DNA from 2 places in the Nonomuraea sp. 3-1Str genome. Region 2 is predicted to be linked to the other one. Evidence: riboswitches for the same ligand, from Rfam matches in the RefSeq annotation. Region 2 holds a riboswitch; the other holds the start of a gene.

Region 1 (8,720 bases), on a different contig from region 2:
GCATGATGCCGGGGACGCCCGAGGCGGTGCGGGCCTCGGAGATCCAGACGTGGTGGACCAGCGGGTAGTCCATCAGCAGGTGCGCGATGGCGCGCCGCAGCGCGGGCAGGATGGGGTGCGTGCAGCGCCGGTAGCCGGGATCGACCTGCTGCATCGGGCCCGACAGGTGCGGGCGCGGCGCGGGGATCCACGGCATCTGCGGCGCCTCGGGAGCCGGCGGCGCCACCTGGGCGAGCGCGGGGGCACCGCGCGACACCATGGCCATGGCGCCGGTCGCGTAGGCGGCGGGGGCGGCGCCCGACAGGACGGGCGTCGGCCCGGTGCGCGTCGAGGTCAGGAACCGCTGGAGGTCGTCGATCGGCACGGCGGCCGCGGCCGGCCCGGCGGCGTCGATGACGATCTCCCGCACACCCGTGACGCGCTGGATGTCGAGAATGGTGTCGGCGTCGCAGGCCGACAGGGCATGGCAACCGCGGTGCCTGGCGTAGGTCCCAGGGCCGGTGTATCCGAGCAGGACCCGGTCGCCGGCCTGCGTGGTGCCCAGGACGACGGACCGGTCGGGTCGCACGGCCACCAGGACTCCGCCCTCGGCCAGGGCCGCGAGCAGGCGGTGCGGGGCACCATGCTGGACGAGCACGTCGGCGAGCGCAGGATTCCCGATGCTCATATGACGAACCATAGGTAGTGGGCCACGGCTTATCAGGCTAATGGCGAAGAAATCCCCCTATCAAGACAAAGATGGATGCGACGTGGATGACTTTGGCCGTCCGCGGGTAGGGCGGCGTCCGTCTCACATGCCGGGTCCCTCGTGAACGCGTTCACAAGCGCGGATACACTCTGTGGGACTCCGAGGGGCTCGCCGACGTGCCCCTAGCCCGCCGCTCGCCTTAAGGATCCATCCGTGACAAAGCCCGTCGTCCTGGTCGCAGAGGAGCTGTCCGAGGCCGGCCTCGCCGTGCTCGGCGCCGATTTCGAGGTCCGCCACACCGACGGCGCCGACCGCTCGCAGCTGCTGCCCGCGCTCGCCGACGTGGACGCGCTGATCGTCCGCTCCGCCACGCAGGTGGACGCCGAGGCGATCGCCGCCGCGCCCAAGCTGCGCGTCGTCGCCCGCGCCGGGGTGGGCCTCGACAACGTCGACGTCGAGGCGGCCACCAAGGCCGGAGTGATGGTCGTCAACGCGCCCACCTCCAACATCACCAGCGCCGCCGAGCAGACCATCGCCCTCATCCTGGCCAGCGCCCGCAACACGGCCCAGGCCCACGCCGCGCTGAAGAACGGCGAGTGGAAGCGGTCCAAGTACACCGGCGTCGAGCTCGACGAGAAGGTCGTCGGCATCCTGGGCCTCGGCAAGATCGGGCAGCTCGTGGCGCAGCGGCTCCAGCCGTTCGGCGTCGAGCTGATCGCCTACGACCCCTACCTGCCGCCGGCCCGCGCCGCGCAGATGGGCGTCAAGCTGCTCAGCCTCGAAGAGGTGCTCAAGCAGGCCGACTTCATCACCGTCCACCTGCCCAAGTCCAAGGAGACCGTCGGCCTCATCGGCGACAAGGAGCTGCACGAGGTCAAGCCCTCGGTGCGGATCGTCAACGTGGCCCGCGGCGGCATCGTCGACGAGGCGGCGCTCTACACCGCGATCAAGGAGGGTCGCGTGGCGGGCGCCGGCATCGACGTCTTCGCCAAGGAGCCCTGCACCGACAGCCCCCTGTTCGAGCTCGACCAGGTCGTCGTGACGCCGCACCTCGGCGCCTCCACGCACGAGGCCCAGGAGAAGGCCGGCACCCAGGTGGCGCGCAGCGTGAAGCTGGCGCTGGCGGGCGAGTTCGTGCCCGACGCGGTCAACGTCCAGGGCGGCGCCGTCGCCGAGGACGTCAAGCCGGGCCTGCCGCTCGCCGAGAAGCTCGGTCGCGTCTTCACCGCCCTGGCCGGCGAGGTGGCCACCAAGCTCGACGTCGAGGTGCGCGGCGAGATCGCCTCGCAGGACGTGCGGGTGCTGGAGCTGGCCGCGCTCAAGGGCGTCTTCACCGACGTGGTCGAGGACTCCGTGACGTACGTCAACGCGCCGCTGCTGGCCAAGGACCGCGGCGTCACGGTGGAGCTGGTGACCAGCTCCGAGAGCCCCGACTGGCGCAACGTCGTCACCGTGCGCGGCGTGCTGGCCGACGGCCGGCAGGTCTCCGTGTCCGGCACGCTGTCCGGCCCGCGGCAGATCACGAAGATCGTCGAGGTCAACGGCTACGAGATGGAGATCGAGCCGACCGAGCACCTTTCGTTCTTCACCTACACCGACCGGCCCGGCGTGGTCGGCGTCGTGGGCCGCCTCCTCGGCGAGCACGGCGTCAACATCGCCTCGATGCAGGTGGCCCGTGACGTCAAGGGCGGCAAGGCGCTGATCGCGCTGACCGTCGACACGGCCATCCCGGCCGACGTGGTCGAGCAGATCGTCGCCGAGATCGGCGCGGACAGCGGCCGCTCGGTCGACCTCGACGGCTGACGGACCGTCCCCTTCCCGAAGACCGCCGCCGGACAGCACCTGTCCGGCGGCGGTCGTTTTTGTCTCACGATGCGAGATATTAGGACGTCCTAGGAGACAGCCGGGAGACCGGAAGGTACATTGCTAGCAATGCGCCAGGTTCTCGTACTCATTACCTGCCGCGGCGGGGCCTGTTAGGGCAGGCCGGCGACCCGCCGCGGTGTGGCGTCGCGTCGGCCGTCAGTCCCATCGCCTGGTCCGTGTTCCCGTGCCGCGAGCTCATGCTCGGCCGGGATTCGACTCCCGTCTGTACGACGCCCCGCGAAACGAGATGAACCACATGTATGAGATGTACTCCTGGAACGGTGCCGAGGAGCGCGACGACGAGGCGGCCGAGGCCGTGCAGACCGCGCTGGACCGCCGCGACAACGGCGGCGCCCCGCAGGCCGCCGACCAGCGCTGACCTTCCCCGGCCGCTCCTGACTCGGCCGGCTGTTTCCTGACCCGGCCGGCCGGTCCCTGACCCTGTCCTGATCCCCGTCATGCCGGTGGGCCGGGCGCGAGCTCCGGCCGCGCCCGGCCCACCGGCAGTGGGTCACAGGACAGGTGTCACTTGATGGGCGTCACTTGATGGGTGTCACAGGATGGTGGCCGCGGGGATGTTGGCCGGGGCGGGGGTCTTGCGCTCGGCCTTCATGGCGGCCCACGCCTTGACGCCCTTGGGGTCGGGGCGGACGGCGCCGACGAAGGAGGCGCGGCGCCAGGCCGACAGGCGCTCCACCTTGACCACGTCACCCGTCTGCGGGGAGTGCACCATGTACCCGGGCTTGGAGATCATCCCGACGTGCCCGAGGTTGTGGAAGAAGACGAGGTCGCCGGGCTTGAGGTTCTTCCAGGAGATCTTCCGGGAGAACGCCCGGTACTGCTCCGCCGCGGTCCGGGGGAGCTGGATGCCGGCGTGCTGGTAGGCCTTCAAGGTCAGGCCGGAGCAGTCGTAGCCCTTGCGGGTGGTGCCGCCCCACACGTACGGGGTGCCGCGTTTGTCGAGGGCGAACTTGAGTGCCCGTTTCCAGGCGGGGAGAGGGGTCTTCTTGTCGCGGGCGGCTTGGACGTCCGCGGCGGTCAACATGACGATCGGCGAGGTCAGGCGGGCCGTCGTGGTCTCCTCCTTGGCGCTGCCCGGCAGCGAGGAGGACGCGTTCTGGAACGTTCCAGAAGTGATGGGGGGAAGGGGGGTGCTTTGCCGCGACGGCTGGGAGGAGGCGAGGGAGGCGCTGGCCGGGGCGGCGAGCGCGACCCCTGCGGTCGCGACGGCGGCGAGCATGGCGATGCGAGACACGAAGGTCCTTCCATACGGCCTACCGGGTTAGCTGACGGGCTCGGGCCTGGAAGTGGCCCTACGGCGGTGACCTGCCGATTCGCCCCGAAAAGGGGAATGGGTCCCCGGCTCCACGCAACTGCTGCGCGGATTCGGCTCGACGGACTCTAACGAAACGGTCAAACGACCGCAATACCTGGCAAAACGGATGTCCGGTACGTGAGATGGTGTGTTCGGCAGTCGAGACGAGCCGGTAGGGTACGGCCATGGATTCGCGCGACATTCGCCTGGCAGTGATCCCTGGGGACGGCATCGGCACCGAGGTCGTGACCGAAGGGCTCAAGGTGCTCGAAGCCGTCGGCACGAAGATCGAGGCCACCCACTACGATCTCGGCGCCGCCCGCTACCACCGCACCGGCGAGACCCTGCCCGACTCCGTCCTGGAGGAGCTGCGCGGCTACGACGCGATCCTGCTCGGCGCCGTCGGCGACCCCAGCGTGCCGCCGGGCATCCTGGAGCGCGACCTGCTGCTGCGCCTGCGCTTCGTCTTCGACCACTACGTCAACCTGCGCCCGGTCAAGCTCTACCCGGGAGTGGAGACGCCGCTGGCCCGCGCCGGCGCCGAGGACATCGACATGATCGTCATCCGCGAGGGCACCGAGGGCCTGTACGCGGGCACGGGCGGCGTGATGCGCGGCGGCACCCCGCACGAGATCGCCACCCAGGAGTCGCTCAACACCGCCCACGGCGTGGAGCGCGTGGTGCGCTACGCCTTCGCCAAGGCGCAGTCGAGGCCGCGCAAGAAGCTCACGCTCATCCACAAGACCAACGTGCTGACCTACGCCGGAGACCTCTGGCAGCGCACGGTCAACCGGGTGGCCGAGGAGTTCCCCGAGGTCACGACCGACTACAGTCACATCGACGCGGCCTCGATGTTCTTCGTCACGCAGCCCGAGCGGTTCGACGTGATCGTCACCGACAACCTCTTCGGTGACATCATCACCGACCTGGGCGCGGCGATCGCGGGCGGCATCGGCCTGGCCGCCAGCGGCAACATCAACCCCGAGCGCACCGCGCCCAGCATGTTCGAGCCGGTCCACGGCAGCGCGCCCGACATCGCGGGCCAGGGCAAGGCCGACCCGACCGCGACGATCCTGTCCGTCGCCATGCTCCTCGACCATCTCGGCCTGCACGCCGAGGCCACCAAGGTGGAGCAGGCCGTCGCCGACGACATCATCGAGCGGCTGAGCGGCGGGGCGAGCCGGACGACCGGCGAGATCGGTGACGACATCACCGCGCGAGTATCGGGCTAGGGCCGCCCCAGCTCCGTAAGCGCCTGGCGGTCCGAACCGGACCTGCCAGGCGCTTTTCGCATGTTCGGGGTCATACCATCCCAGTGACCCCTTGCCATCCCAAATAGCGAGACACTAGGAAGTACGTGGAGTGCCGGCGCGCAGTGCCGCCGGCATCACCGAGTCGTAGAGAGAAGGACCAATCGTCATGACCATCGCTCAGAAGCTCAGCTTCGACGTGCAGCTATCCGACCACGCTCGCACCGCGGCGGAGCGCGAGCAGGTACTGGCGAGTCCGGGCTTCGGGCAGACCTTCACCGACCACATGATCTCCATCCAGTACACCGAGGGCGAGGGCTGGCACGACGCGCGGCTCCAGCCGTACGGGCCGCTCTCCCTCGACCCGGCCACGGCGGTCTTCCACTACGCGCAGGAGCTGTTCGAGGGGCTCAAGGCGTACCGGCAGATCAACGGCTCCGTCGTGACGTTCCGGCCGTACGCCAACGCGGCCCGCTTCAACCAGTCGGCGGTGCGCATGGCGATGCCGGAGCTGCCCGAGGAGACGTTCGTCGAGTCGCTGGAGCAGCTCGTGCAGGCCGACCGCGAGTGGGTGCCGACCGCCGAGGGGCACAGCCTCTACCTGCGGCCCTTCATCATCGCCACCCAGGTCGGGCTGGGCGTCAACTACCCGTCGCGCACCTACACGTACATGGTGATCGCCTCGCCGGCGGCCTCGTACTTCAGCGGCGGCGTCAAGCCCGTCTCGGTGTGGCTGTCCACCGAGTACACCCGCGCCGCCCCCGGCGGCACCGGCTTCGCCAAGTGCGGCGGCAACTACGCCGCCGCGTTCGTCGCCCAGCGCCAGGCCGTGGAGAACGGCTGCGACCAGGTGGTGTGGCTCGACGCGGCCCAGCACGCGTACGTCGAGGAGATGGGCGGGATGAACCTGTTCTTCGTCATCGGCGGCAAGCTCGTCACTCCCTCCCTGACCGGCACCCTGCTGCCCGGCATCACCCGCGACTCGATCCTCGCGCTGGCCGACGACCTCGGCCTGGAGGCCGAGGAGCGCCTGGTCAGCGTCGAGGAGTGGCAGGAGGGGTGCGTGTCGGGCGAGGTCAGCGAGGTGTTCGCCTGCGGCACGGCGGCGGTCGTCACGCCGGTCGGCTCCGTCAAGGGCGCCGACCGCTCCTGGACGGTCGCCGACGGCACCCCCGGCCCCGTCACCCTGCGGGTCCGCGAGGAACTGCTCGGCATCCAGTACGGCTCCCGCCCCGACCAGCACGGCTGGATCCACAAGGTCCTCTAGCCCCCGCTCCCGCGCAGTCCTCTCCCGTGGCGGCGACGCGGCCCGTCTCCCGGCGGGCCGCGTCGCCGTGAAGCGGCCTCCCGGGATGCCCGGTTCGCGGCGTTCACAGGTGATTCCGGTAAGGTCGCCGCGACCGGATCGAGGGACGGGACGAATGACGAAGAGGGTGGCGGCCGTGCTGGCCGCCTTGGCGGTGCTGGCCGCGCTCGTGGTGTTCCAGACGAGCGGCGGCGACGGGTCGTCGCCGGGTGTGCGGCTGCTGCGGCAGGCCGACGGCAGCATGGTGCTGGCCGACACCAGTGCCACGGCGCCGGTGCTGGACCTGTACGAGGACTTCGACTGCCCGGTCTGCAAGGACCTGCACAGCAGGGTGGACGCCACGATGCGGCGCCTGGCGGCCGAAGGCAAGGTCAAGGTCGTCTACCACCCGATCACGATCTTCCAGGACGAGCCGATGCGCTCGAACTCCATCCGGGCCGCCGCCGCGGCGCGCTGCGTGCCCGAGGCCAACTGGCTGGCCTTCCGCGACGAGCTGTACGGCATGCAGCCCGCCCCGCACGGCGAGGCCTCCGGCTTCACGCTGGAGGAGCTGGTCAGGGCCGCCCGCCAGGCCGGCGCGTCGGTGGACCAGTGCGTCACCTCCCAGACGTACGCCGAGGACCACCTGAAGCAGAGCGCCAGAGTCCGTCTGGAGGGCACGCCCACGGTCGTGCTCGACGGGCGGCTGCTCGGTGACGAGGCGTTCGACCCCAAGGCCCTGGAGACGGCCATCACCGGCGGCTCGGGCGTCACCGTGTGACTCTTTGTGTCCATAAGGTGAGACCGATGTGCCGAATGGTGAGTCCGTATGGCAGACTCCTAGGCACCATGTTCTACGGTCTGCTCATTATCGGCAGGCGCGCTGGCTGACGCAGGGACCGAGCCAGCGCGCAGACCTCTCACGCCCGTGAGGGGTCTTTTTGTTTTCCAGGGAGACGACACCATGGCCGACGACCGCTTCCACGTCTATGACACGACGCTGCGTGACGGCGCACAGCAGGAGGGGCTCAACCTCACCGTTGCCGACAAGCTCGCCGTCGCGCGCCATCTGGACGGGCTGGGCGTCGGCTTCATCGAAGGGGGATGGCCGGGCGCCAACCCCAAGGACACGGACTTCTTCAGGCGGGCCCAGACCGAGCTCGACCTGAAGCACGCGCAGCTCACCGCGTTCGGCGCGACCCGCCGGGCCGGTGTGAAGGCAGCCGACGACCCACTGGTGGCCGCACTGCGCGAATCCGGGGCGCCGGTGGTGACCCTTGTCGCCAAGAGTCACGACCGGCACGTCGATCTGGCCCTCCGCACGACGCTTGAGGAGAACCTCGCGATGATCCGCGACACGGTCTCCCATCTTCGCGCGGAGGGCCAGAGGGTCTTCCTCGACGCCGAGCACTTCTTCGACGGCTACCGGTCCAACCCCGCCTACGCGCTGGAGGTCCTCAGGACCGCCGCCGAGGCCGGCGCCGACGTCGTCGCCCTGTGCGACACCAACGGCGGCATGCTCCCCGACGAGCTGGCCGACATCGTCCACGCGGCCTCGCAGACCGGCGCCCGCGTCGGCATCCACTGCCATGACGACACCGGCTGCGCCGTCGCCAACACCCTGGCCGCCGTCCAGGCCGGCGCCACCCACGTGCAGGGCTGCGCCAACGGCTACGGCGAGCGCTCCGGCAACGCCAACCTGTTCACCGTGGTCGCCAACCTCCAGCTCAAGCGCGGCTTCGACCTCGTGCCGCCGCCGGCGCTGGCCGACATGACGCGCATCGCCCACGCCATCACCGAGGTCACCAACGTGACCCCCAACTCCCACGCCCCGTACGTCGGCACGTCGGCGTTCGCGCACAAGGCCGGCCTGCACGCCAGCGCCATCAAGGTCGACCCCAACCTCTACCAGCACATCGACCCCGCCCAGGTGGGCAACGACATGCGGATGCTGGTCTCCGACATGGCGGGGCGCGCCTCGGTCGAGCTGAAGGGCCGCGAGCTGGGCTACGAGCTCACCCCGGAGCACACGAAGTCCCTGGTCGAGCGGGTCAAGGACCTGGAGTCGCAGGGCTTCACGTTCGAGGCGGCCGACGCCTCCTTCGAGCTGTTGCTGCGCGACACCGTCCAGGGGGAGCGGCGCCGCCACTTCGAGGTCGAGTCGTGGCGGGTGATCGTCGAGCGCACCAAGGGCGGCGACCTGGTCAGCGAGGCCACGGTCAAGCTGCACGCCAAGGGCGAGCGGATGGTCGCCACCGGCGAGGGCAACGGCCCCGTCAACGCGCTCGACCGGGCCGTGCGGCTCGCGCTGGAGCA
Region 2 (8,720 bases):
TGGCCTGCGTGATCGCGGTCAGCCGGGCCGCGAGCTCGGCGGCCAGCTCGTGGTCCAGCCCCTCGATCGTGATCGGTCCCGCGGCCGACGCCGTGGTCACCGTCACGTCCGCCAGCCCGAACAGCCGCTGCACCGGCCCCCGCGCGGTGTCGACCGTCTGGATGCGCGACATCGGCGCCACCCGCCAGGTGTGGGTGATCCAGCCCTTGCGCGTGTACACCGCCTCGGCGGTCACCTCCCAGCGCTCCCTCCGGTACGACGCGCGCGGCCCGGCCACGGCCAGCGCCAGGCAGCAGCCGGCGAACCCGGCCACCAGCACGCCCAGCACGACCGGATGCCCGGTGAACAGCCAGTACGCCGCCACGGTCCCGCCCGCCACCGGGACGGCCAGCATGAGCGCCTGCGCCGTCCACCACCTGACGGCACGCGGATCGGCCTGGTGACGCGGCGGCCTCAACGCCACCCCGGCCGCCCCCGTCCCCGCCTCGGCCCCGATCCCCGCCTGCGCCCCCGCCCGCGCCGCTCGCCGAAGGGGCGGGCGCGGGTCAGGGAAGGTGTCCGGCCGTGGCACCGGATGCTCGTCGTGACGTTCCATGCCACCGACCATGGCGCGGCCGGCGAGCTCGGCGCGTCCGCCGGAGGTCGCGCGGTGTATCGACTTTGGTCGCTGTCCGACCGCCCCCCGACCCCCTAACCTCGGGACATGTGAGCGACCACCACGAATACCGCTGGGCCCTGCCGTCCGTCCTCCTGGGCGACGGCTCCGCCGGGCGGCCCGTGCGACGCTCCACCCGCGACTGGATCGTGGACATCCTCATGTTCCTGGCCGCGTGCGGCATCACGCTGATGACGGCGCCCGAGCTGGAGGGCATACCGCGGGCGCTGGTGGTGACCGAGCAGGTCGCCGGGGTGCTGTCGTGCGTGGCGGTGTGGCTGCGCCGCCGGTGGCCGGTGGGATTGGCCGTGGTGACCGGGGTGCTGTCGACGTACCTGCTGATGGTCGGCGGCGCGTCCGTGGTGGGGTTGTTCACGGTGGCGGTGCACCGGCCGTTCAAGGTGTCGGGGCTGGTCGCCGTGCTCGGCTTGGTGACGACCGCCCCGTACGCGCTGCTCCGGCCCGATCCCGAGCTGGGGCCGGCCGGGACGGCGACGCTGAGCGTGGCGATCCTGCTGACGGTGTTCGCCTGGGGCGTGGTCGTACGGGCCCGGCGGCAGCTCGTCTGGTCGTTACGGCAGCGCGCGGTCATCGCGGCCGGCGAGGCCAAACGGCTCGAACGCGAGCGGATCGCCCGCGAGATGCACGACGTGCTGGCCCACCGCATCTCCATGCTGAGCCTGCACGCGGGCGCGCTGGAGTTCCGGCCCGGCGCGCCGCCCGAGGAGATCTCCCGAGCCGCCGGCGCCATCCGCGACAGCGCCCACCAGGCGCTCCAGGATCTGCGCGAGGTGATCGGCGTGCTGCGCCACCCGTCCTCCTCCGGCGACGAGAACGGTCCCGTGCCCCTTCCGCCCCAGCCCACGCTGGCCGACCTGCGTTCCCTGGTCGAGGAGTGCCGGCAGGCGGGCATGAAGGTGTCCTTCACGATGAACGGGTTCGACGGGGACGCGACCCGGGCCGCCGGCGGGGGAGGGGGCGCGGTGCCGGACGCGCTCGGCCGTACCGTCTACCGGGTCGTCCAGGAGGCGCTCACCAACGCGCGCAAGCACGCGGGCGGCGCGCCGGTGGGCGTGACCGTCGCAGGTCGGCCCGGCGACGGGGTGACGGTCGAGGTGCGCAACGCGGTGTGGGCCCGGCAGAGCCCGCGCCTCCCGGGAGCGGGAGCGGGGCTCATCGGGCTCACCGAGCGGGTCGGGCTGGCGGGTGGCCGGCTGGAGTTCGGGTCGGTGGCAGGGGGCGACTTCCGCCTGCACGCGTGGCTGCCGTGGGCGTCGTGACCGTCGTCCGGGATCGTGACGACGTGCCGTTTGGGTCGCGGCCGTGAGGGAGGAAGGGGCTGGTGTGAGGGTGGAATCGGTGGCCGTGGTGGGCGTTCGGACGGGTGGCGGGGGCCGGTCATGATGGACCCCATGACGATCAAGGTGCTCATCGTGGACGACGATCCGCTCGTCCGGGCGGGACTGGCGATGATCCTCGGCGGCGCGGACGACATCCGCATCGTCGGTGAGGCCGGTGACGGGTCCCAGGTGCCGCCTCTGGTCGCCGAGCACCGTCCCGACGTGGTCCTCATGGACATCCGCATGCCGGACGTCGACGGCCTCGCCGCCACCGAGGCGCTGCGCGCCACCAGGGAGCCGCCCGAGGTCGTGGTCCTGACGACGTTCCACGCCGACGCCCAGGTGCTGCGGGCGTTGCGGGCCGGGGCGGCGGGATTCCTGCTGAAGGACATCGCGCCCGCCGAGCTGGTCGGGGCGATCCGGAAGGTGTCGGCGGGGGAGCCGATCCTGTCGCCGGCGGTGACCCGGCAGCTCATCACCCACGTGTCGGGCGGCGGCGCCGAGAGCCGCGCCGGACGGGCCCGGGCGCTGCTCGACCGGTTGAGCGAGCGCGAGGGGGAGGTGGCGACGGCCGTCGGTCAGGGCCGGTCCAACGCCGAGATCGGGGCCGAGCTGTACATGAGCGTCGCCACGGTCAAGGCGCACGTCTCGCGCATCCTCACCAAGCTGGGGCTCAACAACCGGGTGCAGATCGCCCTGCTGGTCCACGACGCCGGGTCGGGGGAGCACCGGGGCGGGTAGCCGGACGTGACCGCGCCTGGGGAGTGGTGCGGGGCCGGCCGTCCAGGGTGGGTCAGGCTTCCAGCATGCGTTCCAGTGTGCCGCGGTGCATGACCAGGTCGTCCGGGTCGTCCGGCATGGGCTGCTCGCCGAAGTGGACGCGGCGTCGCCACACCCGGGCCATGATCACCCCGTGCCTGAGCGCCGCGTACGTCAGGTGGAAGTCCATGTTCGCCGGCGTGTGACCCGTCAGCGCCTGGTACGTGCGGCACACGTCGTCCCCGCGCATGAAGTCCGGCAGCCCCGGCAGGCCGATCGCCTCCGTGAGGTCCTGGAAGAACCGGTGCAGGAAGATCATCCAGGCCAGGTCCAGCTCGCGCGGCCCCACGGCGGCCATCTCCCAGTCGAGCACGGCGACCGGCCGGAAGTCCCGGTACATCACGTTCCCGATGCGGGCGTCGCCCCAGGTGAGGACGTCGGGGCCCGGGTCGTCCGGCCAGTGCGCCTCCAGCCAGCCGAAGGCGCGCTCCAGCAGCGGGATCGGGTGGTCACCGTGCGCCCACGCGTAGTAGGCGCGCTGCGCGTCCACATGCGCCCGCAGCCCGCCGCCCCGCACGCCGCCTCCCCCCTCGTCGCCGGCGAAGCCCTCCCCGCCGTACGAGGGCCGCTCCCCGTCGCCCGGGGCCCGCTCGTCGCCGTACGAGGGCCGCTCGTCCGCGCGTGTGGGCCGTGCGCCGGTGGGGGACAGGACCGAGAGGTCCTCGCGGGTGAACGGCGCGTCGTGCAGCGCGGCGAGGAGCCGTATCGTCGCGTCCTGCAGGACGCGCCGCCGTCCTGGCGGCGCGTCGAGCAGCCACCCCTCGAACGTGTACGGCATGACGTCCGGCGGCACGTCACCGTCCTCCCGCTCCATGACGAAGAACGGCGTGCCCAGCGGCGCCGGGTCCGGCTCGAACCACAGCGCCCTCGGCGCCGGGATCCCGGCCCGGTCCCGGGCCAGCCGCATCACCTCGAACTGGGCCCCCAGGTCATAACGGGGGAAGACGGGTACCGCCTCGGCCGCCGGCGCCAGCCGGGCCACGCACCGTGCGTGTCGCCGGCCCGGCCAGGAGGCGGTGAAGAAGACCGTCTCGCTGGACATGCCGTTGGCCGCGGGCCGCGACAGCTCCGACACGTCAACCGGGCCGCCGGTGCGGCCGGCCAGCCAGGACGCCATCCGGTCGCGGAGCCGGCCCAGGTCACGGGTGGACGTCCGCATCTCCTCCGTCACGGCGGCCTCCTCGGGTGAGTTCCGGTCCCGCCCCAGTGGTATACCCCTAGCAAGCGCTTGTCCACGTGGGGCGAGCGTTACGGTCAGGTACGGGGCAGCCGTACCCTTGTCTGAAAGGGCATGTCACGAAGGGACAGTGGGATGAGCTCAGCGGGTGAAGGCCTGTCTCGCCCGCTTCCCGAGCCGGTGCGGCTGAACGTCGTCGACCTGGCAGCCCAGGTCCTCGGCTCGATGCCCGCTGCGTCCGTGCCGGCCCCGTTGCGGGGCATCGCCAAGTTCGACCCGCGCAAGCGCGCCCGTCTGGGCAGCGCCCCCATCGCCGCGCAGCTGGAGAACGACAAGGAGTTCCGCGAGCTGGTCGCCGAGTCGGTCGCGGCGGGCTGGCCGGAGCTGGCCGCCTCGCTGGTGGACGGCCACGTGCCGCCCGCCGCCGACCCCGTGCTCGTGGCGGCCGCCGCCTACCTCACCCGCCCGCCCGGCTGGGCCGACATGGTTGAGGCGGCCCGCGCCGACCTCGAACGCTCCGCCGTGGCCGCCGAGGGGTCCGAGCGCGAGGAGGTCGTGTCCCGGCTGCGCGAGCAGCTCGCCGCCCAGAAGAGCGCCGCCAAGGAGGAGACCGACCGGCTGCGCGAGCAGCTCAAGGCCGCCCGCACGGAGAACTCCGACCTGCGCCGCCGCCTCCATGAGGCCCGGGAGAAGTCCAGGGAGGCGCAGCGGCGCGCCGAGGAGATGGAGCAGCTCGCCGAGGAGGCGCGGTCGACGGCCTCGGCGGCGGGCAGCGCGGGCGAGGCCGAGCTGCGGCGGTTGCGCGAGCGGCTGGCCGACGCCGAGAAACAGCTCGAAGCCTCGCGCCGGGCCGCCCGCGAGGGCCGCAGCATCGAGGACGCCCGCATCCGGGTGCTGCTCGACGCCCTTCAGGACGCCTCCGCCGGGCTGCGCAGGGAGCTGGCCCTGCCCACCATGATCAGCAGGCCCGCCGACTCGGTGGCGGCCGTCACCGGCGAGCGTCCCAGCGTGCGCGGAGTGCCGGCCCGCGCGCTGGCCGACGACGACCCGCAGCTCCTCGACCAGCTCCTCGCGCTGCCCCAGGTCCACCTGATCATCGACGGCTACAACGTGACCAAGGCCGGCTACGGCACCCTCACGCTGGCCGACCAGCGCAACCGGCTCATGACCGGGCTCGGCGGGCTCGTCGCGCAGACCCGCGTCGAGGTGACCGTGGTCTTCGACGGGGCCGAGCTGAACGCGCCGGTCCAGGTGGTGGCGCCGCGCGGGGTGCGCGTGCTGTTCAGCGCGCCGGGGGAGATCGCCGACGACCTCATCCGCCAGCTCGTCCGCGCCGAGCCGCCCGGCCGGGCCATCGCCGTGGTGTCCTCCGACCGCGAGGTGGCCGAATCCGTCCGCAGGATGGGCGCCCGCCCCGTACCGTCGGCACTGCTGCTCCGCAGGCTGGGCCGCGCGTAGACCGCAGGCTGGGCCGCGCGTAGCCCGCGGGCCGGACCTTGTGTAGGGCGCGATCCGGACGTAGCGGCCGGACGGCAAAGCGACGGTATAAGGAATCTGGCGTTTAGGTGAGATCAACACCTTAACTTCTGTACTATTTCGCCCCAGGTATGATCCCTTGGAGGCGACGCTGTGAGTTTGGGCCGGGTGCCGATGGTCGCGTGTCTCGCGATCGGGTTGCTGCTTTCGCCGACAGGTGGAGCCCAGGCCGCGCCGAAGCCCACGATCAAGCAGGCCAAGGCGAAGCTCGCCAAGCTCAACGACAAGGCCGACAAGGTCGTCGACCGCTACAACACGGCGACCGAGAACCACAAGAAGGCCCAGTCCGCCTACACCGAGCTCAACGACAGCTACAAGCGCAAGCTCGCGACCGTGGCCGACCTGCGCGAGCAGGTGATCTCGATGGCCGTCAACAGCTACAAGCTGGGCCGCGACGTCACCTCCATGCCCGGCGTGATCGGCTCCGACGATCCCATGAACACCCTGGGCAGCCTCGCCCTGGCCGACCAGGTGACCCGGGAGCGCGCTGACAAGCTCACCGCCTTCGACCGGGAGAACCGCGGCCTCAACGCCGAGCGTGACAAGGCCGAGGAGGCCCTGGCCGCCGCCGACAAGGAGCGCGACGCGGTCCGCAAGGAACGCGCCGAGGTCCTCAAGCTCATCGCCCAGCAGAAGAAGCTGCTCGACCGGCTCGGCGCCTACCGGGTGGGCGACCCGAACAGCACCGGCATCAAGTACACCGGCGCGGCCTCGGGCAACGCGGCGGCCGTGCTCCGGTTCGCGTACTCGCAGGTGGGCAAGCCGTACGTGTTCGGCGGCACGGGCCCCGGCGGCTGGGACTGCTCGGGGCTGACGCAGGCGTCGTGGCGCGCGGCCGGCGTCTCGCTGCCGCGCACCACCTGGCAGCAGTGGGCGTGGGGCGCCTCGCGCAGGGTGGCGCTGAACGCGCTCCAGCCTGGGGACCTCATCTTCAGCTCGGGACTCGGCCACGTGAGCATCTACGCGGGCAACGGCCAGATCGTTCACGCGCCGCAGACGGGCGACGTCGTCAAGGTCGCCACCCTCTCCTCGTACGGCGGCGCCCTCGTCGGCGCCATCCGCCCGTAGCGCGCCACGCGGCGGGTCCTCTCACCCTGAACCGAAGGCACTGCCTCGCTGTGGCGAGGCAGTGTAGCGGCCGCGCGCGCGTCTCGTGACGGGAACGCGAGTGAAGAACTGAAGCAGGCCGTGACCGGTCATGGTCACGTGGCCTGTTGTCCCGCCGGGGACAAACCTGACAAATGTGACGAAAGAGTCCTGACAGACGCCTGATTCGTCAATTGTGAGCAGAGTCACATTTGCGTAACGAATCATGGTGGCTAGCTGCGAGTCGTCACTTTACTGACACCTTATGGCGATCTTTACAGCTTGACCCGCGCTTTGCCGTTCCATGACATCTCCGCGTAACTTCTGGCGTCGCGGCGAACAAGCCATGGCGCCGCGAACCAACATCGGTCCCCCCGATGTGGACGAGATAGCAATCCATCGGTCGCCGCCGTAAATATCCGTACTTGTTGCGGTGGTGGCCTGCCGAGTCCGTGCAGCCAGGAGGCACGGAGCCGGGGACCCAGCGATCCCGAGCGGGATCAGGGGTGAATCGGCGCGTAACGCGCGCCGTAGGGCGACTTCCAGGCCCGAATCCGTCAGCTAACCCGGTAGGCGTTCGTGGAAGATCCAAGGAGAAATCCTGTCTACCCACTCGCACAACCCCCGTCTGTCCCGAATCGCCCTGAGCGGCGTCGCTCTCACCATGACCGTGACGGCCGGAGGTCTGGTCCTCCATGCTCCGGCGGCCCAGGCGGCAGGGACGACGAGCACCACGGCCGGTCTTTCCACGGTTTCGGCGGGCACGGCCGCCGCGTCCGTGAAGACGGCGGCCGGCAAGACGGCGAAGGCCTCCAAGGCCGTCCGGCAGCAGGCGAAGGCCCATACGGCCGTCGCCGTCGCCAAGGCGCAGATCGGTGACCCGTACCGTTACGGCGGCACCGGCCCTGGCGCGTTCGACTGCTCCGGACTGGTCCAGTACGCCTGGAAGAAGGCCGGCGTGAGCATTCCCCGCGTGACGAACAGCCAGTACGCACGCATCAAGAAGAAGGTCTCCTGGAAGAACCTCCAGCCGGGTGACCTGATGTTCTTCCGGGGGCTCGGTCACGTGGGCATGTACGTCGGCCACGGCAAGATGGTCCATTCGCCGCGGACAGGTCTGACGGTACGCGTCGAGAAGATCAGCGGATGGCGCAAGTCGTCGTTCGTGGGGGCGGTACGTCCCGGCCTGTGAGCACGCACGAAGACCCCGTCCCGGGTTGGGGACGGGGTCTTCGCGCGTTCGGGAAAGAACAGCGGGCGGGTGTCCGGGTACGATCGGACAGCGTGTCCGCCCGGGTGAGTCGTCGAGCCGTGCTGGCGGGGGTGGCGCCGCTGCTCGCGCTGGCCGCCGCGTCCTCGCCGGCCCGTGAGGCCCTTCAGGCGGATCGGGCCGATCGGCCCGATCGGGACGTCAGGCTCGGCGGGACGGGGGGCGAGCCGTGGCCCGGCGAGACGCGGGCGGCACGGGGCGCCCGATCACTCGTGCTGGGACACCGGGCCGATCCGAGCCTGCTCCAGGATCTCGCGCGCCGGGCCGACACCGCGGCGGAGCGCGTCTCCGGCGTTCTCCGCGTGTCCGTGCGACCCCTCGTGCTCGTGCCCGCCTCCGCCGCCGAGGCCGCGCGCCTGGCCGGCGTGGCGGACGTCGAGGGGCTGGCCGCCGTGGCCGACGGGAGCCGCGTCATCGTGGTCCCCGGCGCGTTCGACCGCCTCACCCCCACCGGCCGCGACGTCGTGCTCACCCACGAGCTCACCCACGTCGCCGCCGGCACCGGCGGGCTGCCGCCGTGGCTGTACGAGGGATTCGCCGACTACGTCGCCTACCGCGACGCCGGCCTGAGCGTGCCGGTGGCCGCCGCCGAGCTGGCCGCGGAGGTCCGGGCGTCGCGGCCGCCGCGCCGGCTGCCCGAGCCCGGCGATTTCGCGCCCGGCTCGGCCCGGCTGGCGGCGGTCTACCAGGAGGCGTGGCTCGCCTGCCGGTACGTCGCCGAGCGGCGTGGGGAGGACACGCTGGTGAGGCTCTACCGTGATGCCAGGACGCGGGGCGCCGCCCGCGCGCTGGCCGCCGCCGGACTCCCGGCCGCGCGGCTGACGGCGGGGTGGCGCG

What was found. A riboswitch is a leader RNA that binds a small molecule or an ion and turns the genes downstream of it on or off. The one in region 2 is predicted to bind cyclic di-AMP.
Region 1: linked by a shared signal. The riboswitch ahead of MTP10_RS09930 (C40 family peptidase) and the one ahead of MTP10_RS34650 (C40 family peptidase) in region 2 are both predicted to bind cyclic di-AMP.

The regions. Positions count from the first base shown of each region.
Region 1 covers NZ_JALHBK010000004.1:246,268-254,987, forward strand. Annotated here, with positions in the region: gene MTP10_RS09915 (hypothetical protein) at 1-667, opposite strand, end outside; gene serA (phosphoglycerate dehydrogenase) at 902-2,491, shown strand; gene MTP10_RS09925 (hypothetical protein) at 2,811-2,933, shown strand; gene MTP10_RS09930 (C40 family peptidase) at 3,108-3,809, opposite strand; cyclic di-AMP (ydaO/yuaA leader) riboswitch at 3,811-3,956, opposite strand; gene MTP10_RS09935 (3-isopropylmalate dehydrogenase) at 4,055-5,101, shown strand; gene MTP10_RS09940 (branched-chain amino acid aminotransferase) at 5,289-6,386, shown strand; gene MTP10_RS09945 (thioredoxin domain-containing protein) at 6,541-7,185, shown strand; gene cimA (citramalate synthase) at 7,369-8,720, shown strand, end outside.
Region 2 covers NZ_JALHBK010000031.1:175-8,894, reverse strand. Annotated here, with positions in the region: gene MTP10_RS34680 (PH domain-containing protein) at 1-595, opposite strand, end outside; gene MTP10_RS34675 (histidine kinase) at 706-1,935, shown strand; gene MTP10_RS34670 (response regulator transcription factor) at 2,068-2,736, shown strand; gene MTP10_RS34665 (phosphotransferase family protein) at 2,789-3,985, opposite strand; gene MTP10_RS34660 (NYN domain-containing protein) at 4,127-5,449, shown strand; gene MTP10_RS34655 (NlpC/P60 family protein) at 5,621-6,595, shown strand; cyclic di-AMP (ydaO/yuaA leader) riboswitch at 7,046-7,204, shown strand; gene MTP10_RS34650 (C40 family peptidase) at 7,278-7,805, shown strand; gene MTP10_RS34645 (hypothetical protein) at 7,898-8,720, shown strand, end outside.